3 regions of the Arthrobacter sp. L77 genome follow, and region 3 is predicted to be linked to each of the others. Evidence: predicted binding sites of a transcription regulator. Region 3 holds the regulator's gene; each other region holds the start of a gene.
The links. The regulator LexA, encoded in region 3, represses DNA repair genes until DNA is damaged. The targets are predictions, from matches to a motif close to TCGAACANNTGTTCGA.
Positions count from the first base shown of each region.

Region 1: the regulator LexA is predicted to act here: its motif matches at 5,228-5,243, upstream of ruvA (Holliday junction branch migration protein RuvA).
Region 2: the regulator LexA is predicted to act here: its motif matches at 2,826-2,841, upstream of RY94_RS18360 (HNH endonuclease signature motif containing protein).

Region 1 is NZ_JWSU01000006.1:146,520-153,886, reverse strand. It holds gene secF (protein translocase subunit SecF) at 1-935, opposite strand, end outside; gene secD (protein translocase subunit SecD) at 932-2,677, opposite strand; gene yajC (preprotein translocase subunit YajC) at 2,763-3,335, opposite strand; gene ruvB (Holliday junction branch migration DNA helicase RuvB) at 3,435-4,550, opposite strand; gene ruvA (Holliday junction branch migration protein RuvA) at 4,547-5,176, opposite strand; gene RY94_RS10930 (hypothetical protein) at 5,379-5,744, opposite strand; gene RY94_RS10925 (SDR family NAD(P)-dependent oxidoreductase) at 5,741-6,730, opposite strand; gene RY94_RS10920 (TetR family transcriptional regulator) at 6,782-7,357, shown strand.
Region 2 is NZ_JWSU01000004.1:1,143,078-1,150,444, reverse strand. It holds gene RY94_RS08025 (trans-sulfuration enzyme family protein) at 1-875, opposite strand, end outside; gene RY94_RS18360 (HNH endonuclease signature motif containing protein) at 983-2,812, opposite strand; gene tmk (dTMP kinase) at 2,961-3,608, shown strand; gene RY94_RS08010 (DNA polymerase III subunit delta') at 3,605-4,798, shown strand; gene RY94_RS08005 (alpha/beta hydrolase) at 4,795-6,396, shown strand; gene RY94_RS08000 (HAD-IA family hydrolase) at 6,401-7,213, opposite strand.
Region 3 is NZ_JWSU01000008.1:297,706-305,072, reverse strand. It holds gene hisB (imidazoleglycerol-phosphate dehydratase HisB) at 1-495, opposite strand, end outside; gene RY94_RS16295 (DUF2461 family protein) at 614-1,303, opposite strand; gene RY94_RS16290 (histidinol-phosphate transaminase) at 1,412-2,506, opposite strand; gene RY94_RS16285 (LysM peptidoglycan-binding domain-containing protein) at 2,598-3,119, opposite strand; gene lexA (transcriptional repressor LexA) at 3,500-4,216, shown strand; gene RY94_RS16275 (ATP-dependent DNA helicase) at 4,257-6,329, opposite strand; gene hflX (GTPase HflX) at 6,322-7,367, opposite strand, start outside.

The DNA.
Region 1 (7,367 bases), on a different contig from region 3:
GGTTCGTTGAGCCGGAGCGCGGCGTAGAGCGGCGCGGCGATAAAGATGGTGCCGAGGGTGCCGAGGATGATGCCGATGAACAGGGCCAGCGACAGGTCCTGGAGGGTACCGGCACCGAGCACGAAGGCCCCGATGAAGAGGATCGAGGCGACCGGGAGGATCGCGACGACGGAGGTGTTGATGGACCGGACGAGTGTCTGGTTCACCGCGAGGTTGACCTGTTCGGCGAAGGTCCGCTCGGTGGAGGTCTTCATGTCCGCGGTGTTCTCGCGGATCTTGTCGAACACCACCACGGTGTCGTACAGGGCGTAGCTGAGGATCGTCAGGAAGCCGATGATGGCCGACGGCGTGACCTCGAAGTTGCTCAGCGAGTAGAGCCCCGCGGTGACGACCATGACCACCACGAGGGCGGCCATCGCGGCGACCGCCATCTTCCAGGTGCGGAAGTAGAGCGCCATGAGGATCGCGGCCAGGAGCACGAACACTCCGAAGCCGATCAGGGCCTGCCGGCTGACGTCCTCACCCCAGGTGGGTCCCACGTAGCTCGAGGTGACCTGGTCCTCGCCCACGCCGTACCCGCCGGCCAGGTTGTCCCGGACGCTCAGGGTCTCGTCGTCGGAGAGGCGCTCCGTCTGGACGCGCATGGTGTCGCCCGCGATGTTGGTGACACGCGGGACGGCCTCGGGGACGACGTCGGTCACGGCCCGCTCGCCGATCGCTGGATCCTTGTCCTGCGTGGAGGACACGGTGAACTCCGAGCCGCCCCGGAAGTCGATCCCGAGGTTGAAGCCGCCCTTGACCACCGGGATGATGATCGAGATCAGGAGGGCGATGCCGGCGATCAGGAACCAGAGGTTCCGTCGGGCGACGAAGGGGTAGGAGCGCTTCCCCGAGTACAGCTCGTTGCCGAAGGTTGCGAAGTTCGTGCGGCTCATTCGTTGGTCTCTTTCTGGGAAGAACCGGTACGGCCCGCGAGGGCCTTCTGCTGTTCCGCACGCCGACGCTCGGCGATGGTCAGGCGGCGCTCGGCCTCGGCGGTGGCGCCCTTGTTCTTGGTCCGGGCGACGGCGACCGGCTTCACGGTGCCCTCGCCCGGCTGGCGGAGGCGGCCGGCGCCGCGGTACAGCGGGATGCCTCCGAGGCGGCTCGGATCCAGGCCGGACCACGGGTGGCCCTCGCCGAAGAACTTGGTCCTCGCCAGGAGCCGGAGGACCGGGTGGGTGAAGAGGAAGACGACGATGAGGTCGGCGATCGCGGTGAGGCCGAGGGTGAACGCGAACCCGCGGACGTTGCCGACGGCGACGAAGAAGAGCACGAGCGCGGCCAGCAGGTTCACCGCCTTCGACGCGAGCACGGTCCGCTTGGCGCGCCGCCAGCCGTTCTCGACGGCGGAGATGAGCCCGCGTCCCTCCCGGAGCTCGTCGCGGATGCGCTCGAAGTAGACGATGAACGAGTCCGCGGTCTGCCCGATGGCGACGATGAGGCCGGCGACACCGGCGAGCGAGAGACGGTAGTTCTCCGTCCACCCGAGGATGCAGATGGCCAGGTAGGTCAGGACGCCGGCGACGACCAGCGAGGCGATGGTGACCAGGCCGAGGAGCCGGTACTGGAACATGGAGTAGGCAGCGACGAGCAGGAGGCCGATGAGGCCGGCGATGAGCCCGACCCGCAGCTGGTCGGCACCCAGGGTGGCGGAGATCTGCTGTTCGCTCTGGATCTCGAAGCTGATCGGCAGCGCTCCGTACTTGAGCTGCTCCGCCAGGGCCGCCGCGGATTCCTCCGTGAAGCTGCCGCTGATCGAGGGGTTGCCGTCGGGGATGACGGCGTTGGTGGTCGGCGCGGACACGATCTGGCCGTCGAGGACGATCGCGAACTGGTTGCGCGGGTCACCCTGACCGAACGCGTAGAGGCGTTCGGTGACCTCGCGGAAGGTCTCGGTGGCCTCGTCGTTGAAGTCGATGTTCACGGCCCAGCTGTTGAGCGTCTGGCCTCCCTGGCTGCGCTCCAGTCCGTAGCTCGCCGTGGAGATGTCGGTTCCGGGCACCTCGACGGGGCCGAGGATGTACTTGCCCTGGGTGTCCGGCTCGCACGCGACCATCGGCTCGTCGGCGGGCGCGGGTTCCTCTGCCGGCTCCAGTGCTGCCGGGTCGAGGCAGTTCAGGGCCTCGAACTCCTTGTACAGCTCGGGGGTGATCCAGTTGGGATCACTCGCGTCCTGCGGCTCGGCGGCCGGCGTGGGGAGCTGGTCCTCCGGCGTCGGCGTCTCGGCGGCCGCGGCCTGGCCGGGACCGCCGGTGAGGACCGGACGGAACTCCATCTGGGCGGAGGCCTGGATGAGGTCGCGCGTCTGTGCGTCGGGGGTACCCGGCAGGGAGACGATCACGTTCTGGCCGGACTGCGTGCTGATCTCGGCTTCCGCGACACCGGACCCGTCGACGCGCTGGCGGATGATCTCCACGGCCTGGTCGAGCTGTTCGGGCGTGATCTCGCTGCCGTCCTGGACGCGGGGGGCCAGGATCATCTGCGTCCCGCCCTCGAGGTCGAGGGCCAGGCGCGGGCTCCAGCTCGCGGTGCTCCAGTGGGCGCCCGCTCCCAGCAGGGTTGCGAGCAGTGCTGTCAGTACGCCCAGCCAGACGAGTGTCCGCTTGGCTGCCGTCCCGGGACCGGTACGAGGCATGGTGGGGTGTCCTTATGCAGTGGCGCGTCGGGTGCGCCGGGTGATCATGGGGGCGCCGGTACTGCTACCGGCGCCCTACGGAATGCTAGTTGTCCGGGTTCGCTTTGGGGTCGCGGGCGTCGCGCGCGTCGCGGTTTTCCCGCGGCGATTCCCGGTTCAGGCGCTCCAGGGTCTCCTCGGGGGTCTCGACGCCGGACGCGGATCCCGGGGTGCCCGCAGCGGTGGAACCGCCGGCAGGGCCGCGGTCGACGCCGTCGATCGAGGACACGTCGTCGGGCACCGTGGAGGCGTCGTAGCCGGGGCCGTCCAGGGGCTCCGCGGCCGTCGCGTCCGCGTCCGCGACGGCGGGCTCCTGCTGGACCACCTTCGAGAGCGCCTGCGTGTGGACCGTCGCGAAGGTACCCGGCGACAGCTCCAGGACGGCCTTGTTGTTCTCCTGGTCGATCGAGGCGATGGTCCCGAAGAGGCCGAACTGGGTCATGACCTCGGTGCCGGGTTCCATCTGGGTGCGCATCTCCTTGACCTGCTGCTGCGCCTTCCGCTGCCTGCGGAACATGGTGAAGATGAGGAAGGCCAGGGCCAGCGGGAGCAGCAGACCGAAGACGTCGAAGCCTCCGGTCTGTCCGGTGGTGGATTGGGCGACTACATCTGCAAGCACTGGGGATCCGTTCCTGGGGCTGGGGTCTGGGTGGCAGGACTGTGCCGCGGCACACATCGTGAGACACCAGTGTAAAGGCGTTTCCTGAGCATCCCCGCGTCAGGAGTCCGGCTGGGCCCAGCTGTCGACGGCCGATTCCGTGGCCACCAGGTCCTCGGGCGTGACGGAGAACAGGTCCTCGGGCATCGCGGCAGCGACGTTCGCGGGCATCTCGATCCCCAGATGCCGCCAGGCGGCCGCCGTCGCGATCCGGCCGCGCGGGGTGCGCCCGAGCATGCCCTCGCGGACCAGGTAGGGTTCGGCGACGGTCTCGACCGTCTCCGGTTCCTCGCCCACGGCGATCGCGAGCGTCGACAGGCCCACGGGCCCACCGTTGAACTTGGTGATGAGCGCCGTGAGCACCGAGCGGTCCAGCCGGTCGAGGCCCCGCGCGTCCACCTCGTACATGTCCAGCGCCGCACCCGCGGAGCGCGCGTCGATGAGGTCGACGCCGTGCACCAGCGCCCAGTCCCGGACGCGCCGGAGCAGGCGGTTGGAGATACGCGGCGTGCCGCGGGACCGGCCGGCGATCTCCGCGAACGCGGCCGAATTGACCTTCATGTCCATGAGCATGGCCGAGCGGCGGAGCACGAGCTCGAGTTCCTCGGTGGAGTAGAACTCGAGGTGCCCGGTGAACCCGAAGCGGTCCCGCAGCGGTCCCGGCAGGAGCCCCGCGCGGGTCGTGGCGCCCACAAGGGTGAAGGGCGGCAGTTCCAGGGGGATGGCGGTGGCACCGGGCCCCTTGCCGACGATGATGTCGACGCGGAAGTCCTCCATCGCCATGTAGAGCATCTCCTCGGCGGGCCGGGACATGCGGTGGATCTCGTCGAGGAAGAGGACCTCTCCCTCGGTGAGGGAGGAGAGGATGGCCGCGAGGTCACCGGCGTGCTGGATGGCGGGCCCGGAGGTGATGCGCAGCGGCGCGTTCATCTCGGCCGCGATGATCATCGCGAGCGTCGTCTTGCCGAGGCCGGGCGGACCGGAAAGGAGCACGTGGTCCGCGCTGCGCCCGCGCAGGCGGGACGCCTCCAGCACCAGCGAGAGCTGCCGGCGCACACGCTTCTGGCCCACGAAGTCGTCGAGGTTCTTCGGCCGGAGCGCGGCCTCGACGGCGCGGTCCTCGGGGTCCGCGGCCGGCGCGACGAGCGGCGCCTCCTCCTGCTGCTTGTCCGTCATGTGCCCACCGTCGTCCGGGCCGAGCTGCGGGCGCCGTCCTGGCCGAGCCTGCGCAGCGTGAGTTTCAGGATCTGGCCCACGTCACCGGTCGCGGCGACCTCGGGTGCCTCCTCGACGGCGGCGTCGATCGCCGCTCCGGCGTCCTTCTCGGACCAGCCGAGACCCATCATGGCGGTGAGGACCTGGCCCTGCCAGGTCTGCTTGGGCACCCCGGGCTTCGCATCGGGCGGGACCAGCTTGCCGGCGAGCTCGAGCACGATCCGGCGGGCGCCCTTGGGCCCGATCCCCGACACCTTGCTGAACGCCTTGTCGTCGCCGGCAGCTGCGGCGATGCGGATGGCGTCGGGCGTGTGGACGGCGAGGACGGCGAGGGCCAGGCGGGGTCCCACGCCGCTGACCGCCAGGAGCGTCTCGAAGACCTCGCGCTGGTCGGCGTCCTCGAAGCCGAACAGCGTCATGGAGTCCTCGCGGACGATCATGGCCGTGGCGACGGTGGCCTGCTCCCCCACGCGGAACCCGGCGAGGGTCTGGGGGGTCGCCTGGACCTGCATGCCGAAGCCGTTGACGTCGAGGACGGCGGAGTGCAGGCCCACGTGGGTCACTGTTCCGCGCAGGGAACTGATCATGAAGGGCTCCAGGGGCACTTGCGGGCGGGACCGCCGGGCGTCCACCCGGCGTCGAACATACGTTCTAATGCACTACGGTACCGGCGATCCGGCCCGCGATCGAGCCGCCACACCGGGTCCGCCGTCGGGCGGGACGCCTCGGGTCCGGGCCCGCCCGCATCCCGGGCGATGATCCGGCCGGTGACCCGCCGCGCCCGGGCGATCACCGGAAGGCTGCCGCGATCCCGATGAGGGTGATCAGGTGCACGACGGCGATCGCAAGGTTGGCGAGGACGACAGGGTGACGCAGGCCGTTCCGCACGGTGAGGGCGGTGAGGCCTTTGTAGACGACCTGCACCGCCAGCAGGGCCCCCACCGCTCCGGTCAGCCACGGTGCATCGGATAGGACGAGCGCCGCGCCCATGAGGACGGCCGAGGCTGCGAGGATCGCCGCATAGATCGCGAGGAGGATGTCCCGGGCCGGCGTCCGTTCCCCGAACACCGCACGGAGCCCGGGCGTCCCGCCGGCCAGGAGGGCGGTCACCGGAACCAGCACGAGCACGTTCAACCCCAGGGACACGAGGATCATCGGGACCCCTCGGACGCGGCATAGGTCGGCAGGTGGTCGCGGACGGCACCTTCGAGCCAGGCCCACAGCCGCTCACGCCGATCGGCCGCGAACGTGGCCGCGTCCGCCCGGGTGACCCGGCCGATCTCCACGTAGCCGCCGTTCAGCGACCCGTGGGCGTCCCCGAGAGCCAGCCGGACAGCGTGACGGGCGGTGGCCCGTGGGGTCGAGGCTCCCGGGAGGACACTCATCGCCGGCATCACGTGCTTCCAGACCCAGTACCTGGAGGCCGGCATGTCCCTGCCCAGCCCGGTCCCGGCGACCAGCCCGGGATCGTAGGTGTTGAGTCGATGCCCGGACGCGGCGAGCCGCTCCGCCCAGTCGTGGGCGAGGGTCACCAGCGCGAGCTTGCTCGAGGCGTAGGCGACGCCCCCCTTCCCGCGCTCGTCGGCGAACCGGACGGGACCATCGGCCGGGGGTTCCGCTCGGGCGAGATCCTCGGGATCCCGCCACTGCGGGTCCGGGACGAGATTGAAGCTCGCCTTCTTGCCCCGGTGGGTGGAGGACCCCAGGAGCACCGCGTGGGCGTCCGCGGCGAGGAGCGGTTCCAGCCCGCGCAGGAGCAGGTGCTGCGCGATCACATTGACGGTGAAGGTCAGCTCGTGGCCCTGGGCTCCGGCACGGCGCCCGCTCGTGAACTGTGCGCCGGCGTTGAGGAGCACGACGTCGACGGGGCGCACCGCGCCCCGCTCCTGCGCTGCATGGATCTGCTCGAGTGCAGTGCGGATCGAACCGAGGTCGCCGAGATCGGCGAGAGCACCCATGGCGACGAGCCCGGTGGCCCGGGCGCGCTCGAGCGCGTCCTCCAGGTCGGCAGCACCACGGGCGAGGAGCACGAGGCTCGGCCGTGACGGATGCTCGAGGAGCTCCTCGAGCATCCGTGCGCCGATACCGCTCGTGAAGCCGGTCAGCAGGACCGTCGGTGACGTGACGACAGTTTGTGTCATGGCAGAGACTATAGTTGATGTCACAAAGTGACACAAGGGTAGGATCGGGGGATGCCCCGATGGCCCGAAGACTCCCGCCGCCGCCTCGTGGACGCGGCGATCAGCCAGTTCGTCGACCGCGGCTACGCCGAGTCGACGGTCGAGAACATCGCGCTCGCGGCCGGGGTGACCCCGCGGACGTTCTTCCGCTACTTCGCGGACAAGGAGGAAGTGCTCTTCGCCGATGACGACGAGCTCCTGCCGCTGCTCATCGGTGTCATCGCGGAGGACACCGGTCCCGTCCGCGCGGACGTGCACATGGGGAAGGCGCTCGGGACGCTCGCGTCGACCATGGAGTCCCGGCGCGACCTGCTGAAGCGGCGCCAACGCGTCATCGACTCGCACATCGCACTGTCCGGACGGGAACTCGCCAAGCAGGCCCGGTGGCAGAAGGACGTGACGACGGCCCTCATCGGTCGCGGGTTCCCCCCGGAGCAGTCCGACGTCCTTGCCGCCATCGGGTTCGCGCTCTTCCGGCAGTGCCTGCATGCCTGGCTCGCGGACGACGAGGGTCCGAGCCTGGAGGCGCGGGTGAGCGACGCACTCCCCGGTGTGCGGTCCGTCCTGGACGTCCGCAGCTCGCGCTGAGCGGGCGCCG
Region 2 (7,367 bases), on a different contig from region 3:
ACGCGGCTGACACCAGGATGGTCGACGAGGCGGTGCGCGAGCAGTGCCGCGGTTCCCTGACTCCGCTCCATGCGCAGCGCGAGGGTGCGCAGTCCGCGCAGCGCGAGCCAGACCTCGAACGGTCCGGCGATGGCGCCGTGCAGGGTGCGGTGCGCCAGCAGTCGATCACGGAGCACCGGGTCGGAGGTGACCAGCGCGCCGAGGACGACGTCGGAGTGGCCGGCCAGCCACTTCGTGACCGAGTGCAGCACGACGTCGACCCCGGACTCGAGGGGTCGGTGCACGAGGGGCGTGTTGAAGGTGTTGTCGGCGACGACGACCGCGCCGGTCGCATGCGCCGCATCGGTCAGAACGGCCAGTTCGGCGACCTCCAGCATCGGGTTGGTGGGGCTCTCGAGCCACAGCATCACCTGGCCGGCATCGAATCGTGCGGCGAGCGCATCGAGCTCCGCGAGGACGCCTGCCGTGTCCGCGACGTCGACGGTGCGCAGTTCGAACCGGCCCTGTGCTGCGAGATCGGTGGCGAGACTGATCGATCCGGCATAGGCATGCCGTGGCATCACCACCGCTCCCCCGGTCGGGACGAGGGACAACGCGGCTGCTGCCGCACCGAGGCCGGAACTGAACACAAGGGCAGGGAGGCCCGCTGCCTCGAGTGCACCGAGCGCTTCCTCGAACGGATCCCAGGTGGGGTTGGAGCCTCGGGCATAGATGCGGTCGCCTTGTTCGGGGGCACGTGTCTCGTGGTAGGTCGTCGAGAGCACGAGCGGCGCGTTGACCGGAGCGTCGTGCTCGCGCGGAGGTCGGCCTGCCGCGACGGTGAGGGTGTCCGGGGCGAGCCCGGCATGGAGCATGTCCTCGCGAGATGTCGTCATGGGGCCAGCGTAAATCGGGACAGCGTGTGCCTGAAAAAGAGGGAGGTCACAATGGCCTGCATCGTGCTGTCGTCTCCCGCCTGCATCACAGGCACCACCGACCGTCGTCATGGCGCTCCGCCAAGAGTGAGCTCGCGGTGTCTGTTCCGCCGTGGAGTGCGGTCGGGGTCTATGTAGGGCGGTGGCGTGAACCAGGGGATGCCGTGCTTCATCCGGATGGTCCAGTTGCCCCGCTCGATGAGCCGATGGTGGAAGGAACACAGGAGGCATCCGTTGGAGACGTCCGTCCTTCCGCCGATGACCCATGGTGTGATGTGATGCGCCTCCGACCAGACAGCGGGAACAGTGCAACCGGGGAAGGCACACCCCCGGTCCCGGGCTACCAGCGCTCGCCGCTGCGCCACACCGAAGAGCCTTCGGGCACGACCGACCTCGAGGACCTCCCCGCGCCCTCCCAGGACGACGGGGATGATGTCTGCGTCGCACGCGATCTTGCGCACGGTCCGCGCGGCGACAGGACCACCGAAGACGGTATAGCCGCCTCCGGGATGCGGGCGTGCCGTGCCGGAGGGGTCGATGAAGCCCTCGGGTCCCGGGTCGCGCTTCGGCTGGTCGCCCTGCGCCGAAGGCTCATCCTGCCAGGACTGCCAGGACTGCCTGCTTCGCCCAGGGCGCCCGTCATGCCACGAATGCCCGTCATGCTGGAGGTCGCCCGAGTCGGCACCATGCCCAGACGCACCTCGGACTCTTCTCCGTACCACTCCACCGTCGCGCAGGTCCTCGACGAGAGCCCGGTAATCGATGGTGACCATCACCTGGGGTCGATGGCCGCCGTTGGCAGGCAGAGTATCCGTGGCGAGGGCGACCTGGCAGGCGCCGACCAACCCGTCGAGGTGACGTTGGGGTCGGGTCCGCCGCTCCCAGCTCGGCACGGAGTCATCGAACACCGCGTCCGGCATCGAGTCCCCCGGCACCGCGCCATGCGGCGCCGGGTCGCTCCGGATGCTTCCGACGGCACTTCCGACGCCTCCGACGCAGTCGGTTCCGGGGCCGGTCGAATAGCCCGCACCGGTCGAATCGCTCGCACCGACGCTCGCGGCCTCACCCCCGCGGTCGGCCCGTGCCGGACCATCCCCTCCAGAGCCACCGCGGGCATGCGCAGTTCGCGGATTGGTGGCGGAGTTCATGACGGTGAGGAGATATTCGAACTGTTCGTCGTCCGCCGCGATCTCGAGCCGGTGCAGGCCGCGTCGCCTACCCCGCAGGAACACGCCCTGCTGCGCCTTCAGCAGTTCCTCCGTGGGTTCGGCCCCGTCAGGATCGAGAGCTGCTTCCCAGCGCCGGATGACCACGTTCAACAGATCGGCATCGGATTCCGTGGCCTGGGCCGTCAGGGCCTCCTCCATGGCCTGCAGTTGCGCGGTCGATGCGCAGGGCCGGACTCGGTCCATCGCATCGCTGATCCGGGTTGCTGCGTACGAACTGATCGCAGCAACCCTGAACGCGTCGCCGACGGCTTCGAGCACGGGAGGACATGGCGCACCGGTTGCCGTACGCCGTGGGAGCACCGATTTCCCCAGGCGGATCCGCCTCTGGGCCTCGGACCGCGTGATGCCCAGGCGGGCTCGGAGATACTCCGCGGTGTCCCTGAACTCGTGGCTGTCGCCGGGAACGGCCAGCGGTCCACTCCAGCCCAGGCCGCGCCGGGTCTCCCCGACCCGGGCGATGTCCTGCTGGTCCGCCGCAGCCGCACCCACGACCTGCAGGTGCTCGACCATCCGGGCAAGGCGATCGACCACACCCAGCGTTGCAGCGAGATGGGCCGTGGAGACCAGACCGGCTTCGACCTCGAACTGCTCGGCAACCTGCGCGAGGTGGGACCGCATCAGGTCCAGAGCCTGCATCGTCGATTGATCCTCCGCTACCGCTATCGTCATGGGGCAAGCGTATTAGTACAGAGATTCGAAGAATCGGGAGAATCGTCGTATGTGGACAACTCGCACCCATCATTCGCGGGACGGCACGCACAGCACACAATGCCGACCCCGTGGCCTCGATGTCACGGGTACTCGGTAGGCTGGGCGCGTGACCTTTCCCCTCCCGCACGGGCTTCCCGGGCTCTTCATCGCGCTCGAAGGCGGCGACGGCGCGGGCAAGTCCACGCAGGCCGCACTGCTCTGCACAGCCCTCGAGTCCCGCGGCCACACCGTGATCCGTACCCGTGAGCCCGGCGGCACGCCCATCGGCGAGAAGCTGCGCTCACTCGTCCTCGAGCACGGCCACGGCGAGATCGATGCGCGCACCGAGGCCCTCATGTTCGCGGCCTCCCGGGCGGCCCACGTCCATCAGGTGATCGTGCCCGCACTGGAACGCGGCGACGTCGTCGTCTGCGACCGCTTCATCGACTCCTCGGTGGCCTACCAGGGTGCGGGGCGCGGACTGGGCGCACGGGCCGTCCTCGACGTGAACCTCTGGGCCACCGACGGGCTCCGCCCCGACCTGACCGTGCTGCTCGACGTCGAACCCGCCGAGGGCCGGAGCCGCCGCACCACCGGCACGGCCGCGGAGGACCGCCTCGAGTCGGAGCCCGACGATTTCCACGCCAGTATCCGCGCGGCCTTCCTCGAGCTCGCCGGCGCGGAACCCGAACGGTACCTGATCCTGGCTGCGTCCGGCACGCCCGAGGACCTCCACCGCTCCATCCTCGCCGCCCTCCCCCGGGTGACGGCGTGAGCGCCGTGACGCACAGCCTCCCCGCGTCCGGGGTGTGGGCCGATCTCCGCGGGCAGGAACAGGTGGTCGAACAACTGCGCCGTGCCGCACAGTCCGGCACACCGACGCATGCCTGGCTCTTCACCGGTCCACCCGGTTCGGGCAGGTCCAACGCGGCCCGCGCCTTCGCCGCCGCCCTGCTCTGCGAGCGCGAGAACCTCAGTGAACGGGGGTGCGGCACGTGCAAGGCCTGCCGGACCGTCCTCTCCGGGGCGCACGCCGATCTCACCAACGTCACCACCGAGAAAGTGACCATCAGCATCGACGAGGCACGCGAACTCGTCCGCAAGGCGCAGGACAAGCCGTCCACCGGGCGCTGGCGCATCATCATCGTCGAGGACGCCGACCGCATGCAGGAGCGCAGCACCAACGTGCTGCTCAAGGCCATCGAGGAACCACCGCCGCGGACCATCTGGCTGCTGTGTGCTCCGAGCCCCGGTGACGTGCTGATCACCATCCGCTCCCGGTGCCGGTCCGTCGGCCTTCGGCTGCCTCCCGTCCAGGACGTCGCCGACCTGCTCGTCGCCCGCGACGGGATCGATCCCGCGACGGCGGAGGCCGCCGCCCGCGCCGCCCAGAGCCACATCGGCATCGCGAAGAGGCTCGCCACGGACGACGGCGCCCGCGAGCGCCGCAACCAGATCGTCCGGCTCCCGCTGACGCTGCGCTCGGTGGCCGGTGCGATGCGTGCCGCGGCCGATCTGGTGAAGCTCGCCGAGGCGGAGGCGCAGAGTTCCTTCGAGCAGCGCGACACCGAGGAGAGGACAGCACTGCTCGCCACCCTGGGCGCTCCCGAGACGGGCGTCCTGCCACCGTCGATGCGAGCACAGATCAAGAGGCTCGAGGACGACCAGACGCGGCGGGCCAAGCGTTCGAAGAACGACTACTTCGACCGCGCGCTGACGGACCTCATCTCCTTCTACCGGGACGTGCTCATGCTCCAGGTCGACAGCGGGCAGATGCTCGTCAACGAGCCTCTTCGACCCGAGCTCGAGGAGTTCGCCCGCCGGGAGAACCCCGAAGACACCCTCCTCCGGCTCGAGTCCATCAACGAGGTGCGCACCCGGCTCGTCAGCACCAATGTGTCCCCGCTGCTCGCGATCGAGGCAATGACGGTGAGCCTCCTGTCCCGGAAGGACCTCGACCGATGACCAGCAGACCGCTCCACCCCCACGACGGCGATCCCCGCGGCCCCCGTGGCGCTCTCGGTCGTGCCACCGCGCTCCTCGCTGCGTCCACCGCCGTCGTACTGGGGCTGTCCGGGTGCATGCTGTTCGCGCCCGACAACCGGACCGATCCGCCCTCGGGTGAGCTGGAGACCGCTGATCCGGCGACGATCGGCGAGGTGGACGAGGACCTCCGGACCTTCTACACGCAGGACGTGCGGTGGGAGAGCTGTGAGGAATCGTTCTCCTGCGCGACGATCGACGTGCCGCTCGACTACACCGACCCCGGCCGGGACAGCATCGAGATCGCCGCGATCCGCGCCGAGGCCTCGGGTGAGGCCCAGGGGACGATCCTCGTCAATCCGGGCGGACCCGGCGGTTCGGGCTTCAACATCGTGAAGGACTCCCTCGACTACGTGACGACCGAGCGCCTGCGCGAGGACTACGACGTCGTCGGTTTCGATCCCCGGGGCGTCAACAGGTCCAGCGCCGTGGAGTGCTATACCGACGCCGAGCAGGATGAGGCGCGGCAGGAGAGCTACCCCGTCGAGGCCTCCCCCGACGAGCGCCTCGACCTCATGGCGGCGGACGCGGAGGAGTTCGCGGCCATATGTGCCGAGCGCACTGGCGAATTGCTGGGCTTCGTGGACACCGAGTCCGCCGCACGGGACATGGACATCCTGCGGGCCCTGGTCAGCGACCAGAAGCTGAACTTCCTGGGCTTCTCCTACGGGACGCAGCTCGGTGCAACCTACGCGGAGCTGTTCCCGGAGCGGGTCGGGCGCCTCGTCCTCGATGGCGCGATCGATCCGTCGTTGAGCAACGAGAACATCACCCTCGGCCAGGCCGGCGGCTTCGAGAAGGCCGTGCGCGCCTACGTCGCCGACTGCCAGCAGGGCACGGAATGCCCGTACACCGGGACGGTGGACGACGGCGTCCGACAGATCCAGGACCTGTTCGCCGCCGTCGAGCGCGAGCCGATGACGGCGGAGGACGGCCGGCGCGTGCCCATCTCCACATTCGTCCAGGGCTTCATCCTGCCCCTGTACGACAACAGCAACTGGCCGACGCTCACGCAGGCCGTGTCGGACGCGCTCGACGGCGACGCGTCCGGCATGCTCTACCTCGCCGACCTCTCCGCGGAACGCGGACAGGACGGCGCCTACGCAGGCAATTCGACGGCCGCGTTCCTCTCCGTCAACTGCCTCGACTATCCGATGACGAGCGATCCCGACCAGATGCGCGCCGACGAGAAGGAACTCGTCGCGGCGTCACCCACCTTCGGCCGGTTCCTCGCGTTCGGCGGCGTGACCTGCGCCGCGTGGAAGTACCCGTCGGTCCTCGGCCCCGCTCCCGTGGAGGCCGCGGGCGCCGACCCGATCGTCGTCATCGGCACCACCGGCGACCCGGCGACCCCGTACGCGTGGTCCACGGCACTGGCCGACCAGCTCGACTCCGGCGTCCATGTCACGTGGGACGGCGAGGGCCACACCGCGTACGGCCGCTCCAACGACTGCATCCTGGACCTGGTCGACGCCTTCTTCATCGACGGGACGGTCCCGGAGGACGGCACCCGCTGCTGAGGGGTCAGTTCCGCTCCGTGACGACGCCGTCGAGCGCGTCCGACGACGGCAGGCCGACGGACCGCGGATCCGCCGCGGGAACGCGCCGCGGCAGGGCATCGGCCGCGGGACCAACGCGCGGTGTGTCCGTCGACGCCGACGCGAGCCATCGGGGCAGGTGGCACATGGAGGGCAGCACGACGTCGGCCCCGGCACTCCGCAGCGCGGCCTCGGGGTGGGCGCCGGTCAGCACTCCGACGACGGCACCCGCCCCCGCGCGCCGACCCGCGGTGACGTCCGACGTCGTGTCCCCCGCGACCAGCACGGAGCGTACGTCCTCGATGTCGAGCGCGAGGACCGCGGTGAGGATGATGTCGGGGTAGGGACGGCCGCGCCCCGCGTCCGAAGGGCAGAGGCTGAGATCGGCCAGCCCCATCCAGCCGAGCGATTCCAGGATCATGTTCTGGGTGTGCCGGCCGAACCCCGTGGCGAGGCAGATCCTGAGTCCGGCCTCACGCAACTCCAGGATCGCCTCCTCGGCGCCGGGGATCGGCTGCACCCCGTGCCGCGCCAGCAGGTCGTCATAGGCCGTCTCGAAGGTCCGGTTGACCTGCGCTGCAGCGGTGATGTCGGGGAACAGATCGCGGAAGACGAGCTCCTTCGAGGTGCCCATCTGCCGGCGGGCGTACGCCGTCATCAGGTCGAAGGCGCCGGTACCCTCCTGGACCCCGTGCGAGGCGAGAGCTCGTGTCAGGGCTTCCTCCTGCAGGCGGCCCTCGTCCACCGTGGTTCCGGCCATGTCGATGACGGCGAGCGTGAACGAACGATCCTGTGTCATGCGGCATCCCCCTGGTGGCCGGCCCGCTCCGATGCGGGACACGCTGCCGCCCATGCTCTCGGAGGGCGCTGACGCGCCGCCGTCCAGAAGGCCGACGGCGCGTGAACTGTCGACGAACTCCCGGACACGGGCACCGTTTTGACCGCGGGCCGAC
Region 3 (7,367 bases):
GATGACGGTGATGTGCAGGCAGATCTGGGCGTGCAGGGCGAGCGCCTCGAACACGTGGCGCGTCAGGGAACCCGTGAAGTGCCCGCCGATGAGGTGGTACTCCTGGCCGGCCGGCTCCCCGCCGTGCACGAGGAACGGACGCCCCGAGATGTCGACGACGGCGTTGGCGAGTGCCTCGTCGAGCGGGACGGTGGCTTCGCCGAAGCGCCGGATGCCGGCCTTCGTGCCGAGGGCGATCCGCAGGGCCTCGCCGATCGCGATGGCCGTGTCCTCCACCGTGTGGTGGACGTCGATGTGCGTGTCCCCGGAGGACCGGATGGTCATGTCGATGAGGGAGTGCTTCGACAGTGCGGTGAGCATGTGGTCGAAGAACGGCACCGTGGTGTCGATCGACGACGCCCCGGTACCGTCGAGGTCGATCTCGACGAGGACATTGGACTCGCTCGTGACGCGCTCGATACGGGCCGTACGGCCGCGGGCGGCATCAACTGTCATAGCATCTTCCTTCTGTGCGCGTCATTCAGGCGCGGATCGACGTGGGAGCAGGGCGGGCGGCGCGAACCACCCGGCGGTCCTGCCCTTCAATTCTAGGTGTTCCCGCCGGGCACACCGGTCACGGGGCCCCGGTGCCGCGGCGCGGACCGAACCGCTGCTCCGCGGTGAGGGTGGAAGCTCCCACGTAGCGGGCCAGCCACTCGTGCAGCGCGGCGGGTTCGCACAGGAGCTCATCGATGCCCGCCGAGGCGGAGGCGATGTCCACCCACGCGGGTCGGCGCACGCGATGGTTGACCTCGATGCCCTTCCACCGCAGCAGATCCGCCCTGGGATGATCGGCCGGGAAGCCCCGGGGGACGCGTGTCAGCGGTTGGGCCCGTCCGGGACGGATCATCATGCCCTGCCCGGTGACCGCGCCGATCGCGGCGACCAGCGCCGGGCCCGAGACGTCGCCGGCCACCGCGGCCCGGAAGGCGGCCAGCTGGTCCGCGGCGGGGAACGGCAGGCCGGTGGCGACCAGGAGGCCGATGCTGCTCACGCGGATGAATGCACCCACCCCGTCGGGCCGCTCGGCGACAGCCCCGATGAAGGTCTTGTAGGGCGGGCTGTCCGGCCGGAACCTGAGGTCGTTGTGCGGGCGGTAGATCCGCCATCCGGAGAACGACGTCAGGGCCGCACACACCGCGGTGAAGACCGGGCGGATGCCGTCGTCGTACAGCCTGCGCTGGCGGGCCCAGAACTCGCGAGTGTTGTCCGCCTCCATCCGCGCGAAGAACGACTGCGCCTCCTCGAAGATCGGACGATCCATGCGACACATGATGGGCGCTGCACCCGCGCGGCGCATCGCCCGCAGCGGATGGCCCCTCCGGAGCCCTGGGCCGTCGCCGACCCGACCGTCGGAACGGCGACCCGGCCGTCAGAGCAGCGTCGCCAGCGCCGTCAGGAACGCCGTCGTCTCCTCCTCCGTACCCGCGGTCACGCGCAGGGATCCGGGGATGCCGACATCACGGATGAGGACCCCTGCCTCCAGGAGGCCCTGCCAGACACGGTGGGGGTCCTCGAGGCCCGAGAAGAAGACGAAGTTCGCGTCCGACGGGGCCGGGGTGAGCCCGAGTCCCGTGAGCTCGCGCACGATGCGGTCCCGCTGCACCTTGATCGCCTCGACGTTCGCCAGGAGCGTGTCCGCGTGGGTGAGGGCGGCGTTCGCGGCCGCCTGGGTGATGGCCGAGAGGTGGTAGGGCAGCCTGACGAGCCGCAGCGCATCGGCGATCTCCGGCGCCGCCGCGAGGTAGCCGATCCGGGCGCCGGCGAGGGCGAAGGCCTTGCTCATGGTCCGGGAGACGAGCAACCGCGGGCGTCCGGGCAGGAGGGTCAGGGCGCTCGCGGTCCCCTCCTGCGCGAATTCGCCGTACGCCTCATCGACGATGATGATGGCGCGCGCGTCCTCGCCGGCCTCGTAGGCGGCCTCGACGACGTCCAGGCCGAGTGCCGTGCCGGTGGGATTGTTCGGCGAGCAGAGGAACACGATGTTCGCCCCTGATGCGCGGACCGCCCGGGCGGTGTCCTCCGGCGTCATGGCGTAGGCGGCACCGCGGGCGGCGGTGACGTAGCGCGTCCCGGTGCCGCTCGCGAGCAGGGGGTACATCGAGTAGGTGGGCGGGAAGCCGATGGCGGTGCGTCCGGGTCCGCCGAAGGCCTGGAGGACCTGCTGCAGCACCTCGTTGGAGCCGTTGGCGGCCCACAGCTGATCGGGCGTCAGGCCGTGCCCCAGATAGTCGGCGAGGTTCTTCCGCAGCTCGGTGAATTCGCGGTCCGGGTAGCGATTGAGGCCGCGCGTCGCTTCCGCGACGGCCTCCACGATGGCCGCGTGGACGTCCGCCGGTACGCCGTAGGTGTTCTCGTTGACGTTGAGCAGGATCGGGACGTCCAGCTGCGGAGCGCCGTACGGGTGCAGCCCGACGAGGTCGTCACGCAGGGGGAGGTTTGCTAGGGCTTCGACGGAGGAGGGCACTCTTCGAGTTTAAGGGATGCCGTCTTCCACGGACGAATGGCCCGGCGGGCAGTCCCGGTGTGGGCGCCGGTCAGTCCGCGGCGGGGCCCGGTCAGTCCGCGGCGGGTACTGCGATGCTCTGTCCTGCCTGCACCACGGAGTTCGGCAGGTCGTTGAGCTCGACGATCTCGGCGACGACGTCCCGGGGATCGCGCTCCGGCGCATAGCGCACGGCGAGATCCCACAGGGTCTCTCCGGTGACCACACTCACCTCGACGGTGGCCGTGGAGGTCGGCGCCGACTCCCCCGCCTGTGCCTGCGAGGTCAGGAATGCCGCGAGGAGGATCAGGGCCGCGACGCCCAGGGCGATCGGCAGGCCGACCAGCAGCAGGCGCCCTCGCCGCGTGAGCGTCAGGGGACGGTCCGCACTCCGCTGCGTGGAGGTACGGGACGGCACGGAGGAACCGGGCTCGGTGGAGGAACCGGTCCCATCAGGCCGGGAGGGTGCTGCGAAGGTCGGGGGCATCAGGGCGATGGTCGACGAGGACGGGTCAGGCATGGAGACGAGCCTGAGGTGGTTCTCGGGGCGAGCGGGCGTCCACAACGAGCTGCCATGCAGTACGGGTGTAACCATTGCCGTTCCTCTTTCCTTCGAATGCCTTGGCCGGACAGACCGCCCGGTTCGAACAAACGTTCTAATACGCATCTGCCTATTTCTAGCATCTACGATCGACCCGTGTCGAGACTCGGTCGAACATATGTTTGAAAAGTGACCCCGTCTGTCCTAGCGTGAAGAGATCACACCATCGTCGACGGATACTGCCCTCCGAGGGCGGTCCCGGGGTCGATGCATCTCACACAACCAGCCGCCTCTGACAAAACGGCTTCCGGCCCACGGAAGCGGTCCGGCGGCGACAGCGGGATCGGCGATCCCAGGCGAAAGGCGCAACAGTGGCGGAATCATCAGCGGCGGCCCGGCAGGAATCGAACACTGCCGACGTCCCGGCAGACGCCGTGCCCATCTCCGCGGGCCGGGGCAGGCCGCGCGGCCGCTCCGTGTCCAAGGGGCTGACCGCCCGGCAGCTGACCATCCTCGAGACGATCCAGCGGTCGATCGCCGACAAGGGGTACCCCCCGTCCATGCGGGAGATCGGCGACACCGTGGGGCTCGCGAGCCTGTCCAGCGTGACCCACCAGCTGGCGCAGCTCGAGCGGCTCGGCTACGTGCGCAGGGATCCGAAGCGCCCCCGCGCCATGGAGGTCCTGCTCCCCCTGACCCTGGCTCCGGACACCTCGGGCGCCCAGACCGGTCCGTCCGCGGACGGGAAGCCCGCCGCCGAGCACCGGATCGCCGTCGACACCGCCCTGGTGCCGCTCGTGGGGCGCATCGCCGCCGGCGGACCGATCCTCGCGGACCAGGTCGTCGAGGACGTCATGCCCCTGCCGCGCCAGCTCGTCGGCCACGGGGATCTCTTCATGCTCAGGGTCTCGGGGGACTCGATGGTGGATGCCGCCATCTGCGACGGCGACTGGGTGGTGGTCCGCCGGCAGCAGAGCGCCCAGAACGGCGACATCGTGGCGGCGCTGCTCGATGAGGAGGCCACCGTGAAGACCTTCCGGCAGCGGGACGGCCATACGTGGCTGCTGCCGCAGAACACGCGCTACGAGCCCATCCTCGGCGACCACGCCAGCATCATGGGCAAGGTCGTCTCGGTGATGCGCGCGCTGTAGCCACGCGCCGCAGCCGGTGTGCTGCGGCCGGCGGGGCGCGTCAGCGCCCCGAGAGCCGCTTCAGGATGCCCGTGACGGTGGCACGGTCCGTCGTCGCCCAGAAGGGCGGGAGGGCGGCCCGGAGGAAGCCGCCGTACCGGGCGTTGGCGAGGCGGCTGTCCAGGACGGCGACGACCCCCCGGTCCCCCGCCGCCCTGATCAGGCGCCCCGCGCCCTGCGCGAGCCGGACGGCCGCGTGCGTGGCGGACACGCTCATGAAGCCGTTGCCCCCGTTCCGCGCCACTGCCCGGGTGCGGGCGGTCATGAGCGGATCGTCGGGCCGCGGGAACGGGATGCGGTCGATCACGACCAGTCGGCACGAGGCCCCCGGCACGTCGACACCCTGCCACAGGGACATGGTGCCGAACAGGCAGGTATCCGGTTCGTCCGCGAACTGCGTGACCAGTGCGTTGAGCGAGGACTCCCCCTGGCACAGGATCTCGAAGTCGACCTTCGGACGCAGGGCCTCCGCGGCCTCCTCGGCGGCGCGCTTGGACGAGAACAGTCCCAGCGCCCCTCCCCGCGACGCCGTGAGCAGCCCCAGGAGCTCCTCGAGCTGCGCGTCGGAGGTGCCCCGCTCGGGCTTCGGCAGGTCCTTCGCCACGTAGAGCACGCCCTGCCGCGGGTAGTCGAAGGGGCTTCCGACGTCGACGCCGGTCCAGGCGGGCGCACCGGGGCCGCTGAGGCCCAGCGAGCCGGCGACGGGACCGAACTCGGAGCCGATCGCGAGGGTCGCGGAGGTCAGGATCACGGTGTGGTCCTCGAACAGTCCCTCCCGCAGCCGCCCGGCGACGGACAGCGGCGCGACGTTCAGCGTCGCGGGTGCACTCTCGTCGGGCTGCGCGTAGCCCGAACCCGGCGTGAAGGTACTGGGACGCGATGCCCAGACCACCTCGTTGAGTTCGGACGCCGCGAGGATCCGCTCGGCGAGCTCGAAGACCAGCGTGGTGCGGGAGCGTGCGACCTGCCGGCCGCCGTCGACGTCGGCTTCGGACTTGCCGTCCGTCTTGGTGTCGGACAGCGCGGCACGCGACGCGTCGCGGACCTGGGCGAGGGCCTGCTCGAGATCCTCGGGGAGGCCTCCCGGCAGGAGACCCGAGGGAACGAGTTCGGCGGCCGCCTCGAAGGCGTCGGCAGCCGTGTCGAGGACGCCCGTGGTGACGGACGCGTGGCGCCGGAGTGCCGCGGCTGCAGCGGTCACCATCGAGGCGGAGAGCTGGCCCGAGACGGCTCCGGTGACGCGGTCGTGGAGTTCGTGTGCCTCGTCGATGACGACGACGTCGTACTCGGGCAGGACGGCAAGCCCTTCGAAGGCGCTGATCGCGAGCATGGCGTGGTTGGTGATGATGATGTCGGCGTCCGCGGCTGCGGCGCGCGCCTTCTCGCTGAAGCACTCCTGGGCCATCGGACAGCGGGCGGCACCGATGCACTCCATGCTGGAGACGGACACCTGGCGCCAGGCGCGGTCGCTCACGCCGGGCACGAGGTCGTCGCGGTCGCCGGTCGCGGTCTCCTCGGCCCACTCACGCAGCCGCACCACGTCCCTCCCGAGCGCGGAGGACGGGCCGTCGGTCGCCGGGGCGGGGTGCGGCGCGGCATCCTCGCCGAGGCTGAAGAGGGTGGCGGGCGCGTCCTCCTCCGGGAAGCCGCCGCCGGTCTTGTGGAGGCAGACGTAGTTGGAGCGGCCCTTGAGCAGGGCGACGTCGACGGGGCGCGTGAGCGCGGGCCGCACGGCGTCCAGGAGGCGCGGGAGGTCCCTTCCCACGATCTGCGCCTGGAGGGCGAGCGTGGCCGTGGAGACGATCGAGGGCTTGTCGCTGTCCATCGCGTGGGCGATCAGAGGGACGAGGTACGCGAGCGACTTCCCGGTGCCGGTGCCGGCCTGGACGAGCAGGTGCTCGCCGGAGCGGATGGACTCACTGACCTGACGGACCATCTCGTGCTGGCCGGAACGCATCTCCCCGCCCATGGCGCCCACGGCGGCGTCGAGCAGTTCGAGGGCCTGCCGTGCTTCGTCCGAGTGGGGAGCCGCGTCCGGCGCCGCCACGGCGCCGGACCGCGTGCTCTCACTCATGCCTGACGTACGCCTCCAGCTCGGCGGCCAGGCCTTCCCGGACCATCACCTCGAGGCGGGTCCCCTCGCCGACGTGCTCCAGGCCGAGGATCTCGACATCCTCCTCGTGGAGGCGGCTGAGGATCTCCCCGCGCTCGTACGGCACCATCAGGTCGAGCTTCACGCCGGGGCGGGGGATGTTCGTGCTGATCAGCTGGCGCAGCTCCGTGAGCCCCGCGCCTGTCCGCGCGGAGACGACGACGGACCGCGGTTCGCGCTGCCGCAGCCGTTCGATGACGAACGGATCGGCGGCGTCGGCCTTGTTCAACACGATGATCTCGGGCACCTTGCGGGCGTCGACCTCCGTCAGCACGGTTCGGACCGCGGCGATCTGCCCCTCAGGGTCGGGGTGGGACGCGTCGACGACATGCAGGATGAGGTCGGAGTCGGCGACCTCCTCCAGGGTGGAGCGGAACGCCTCGATGAGCTGGGTGGGCAGCGAGCGGACGAACCCGACCGTGTCGGCCAGGGTGTAGCCGATGCCGTCCGGCGTCTCCGCCTTGCGCACCGTCGGATCCAGCGTGGCGAACAGTGCGTTCTCGACGAGGACGCCGGCGTCGGTGAGCCGGTTCAGCAGGGACGACTTGCCGGCATTCGTGTAGCCGGCGATGGCGACGGACGGCACCTGGTTCCGACGGCGGTTGGAACGCTTGGTCTCCCGTGCGGGCTTCATCCCGGCGATCTCGCGGCGGAGCTTCGCCATGCGCGTGCGGATCTTGCGCCGGTCGAGTTCGATCTTCGTCTCGCCCGGGCCGCGCGAGCCCATACCGGAGCCTGCGCTGCCGACCTGGCCGCCGGCCTGGCGGGACATCGATTCACCCCAGCCGCGGAGGCGCGGGAGCAGGTACTCGAGCTGCGCGAGTTCCACCTGGGCTTTGCCTTCGCGGCTCTTGGCGTGCTGCGCGAAGATGTCGAGGATCAGGGCGGTCCGGTCGATCACCTTGACCTTCACGATGTCCTCGAGGCCGCGGCGCTGCGACGGCGAGAGTTCGCTGTCGA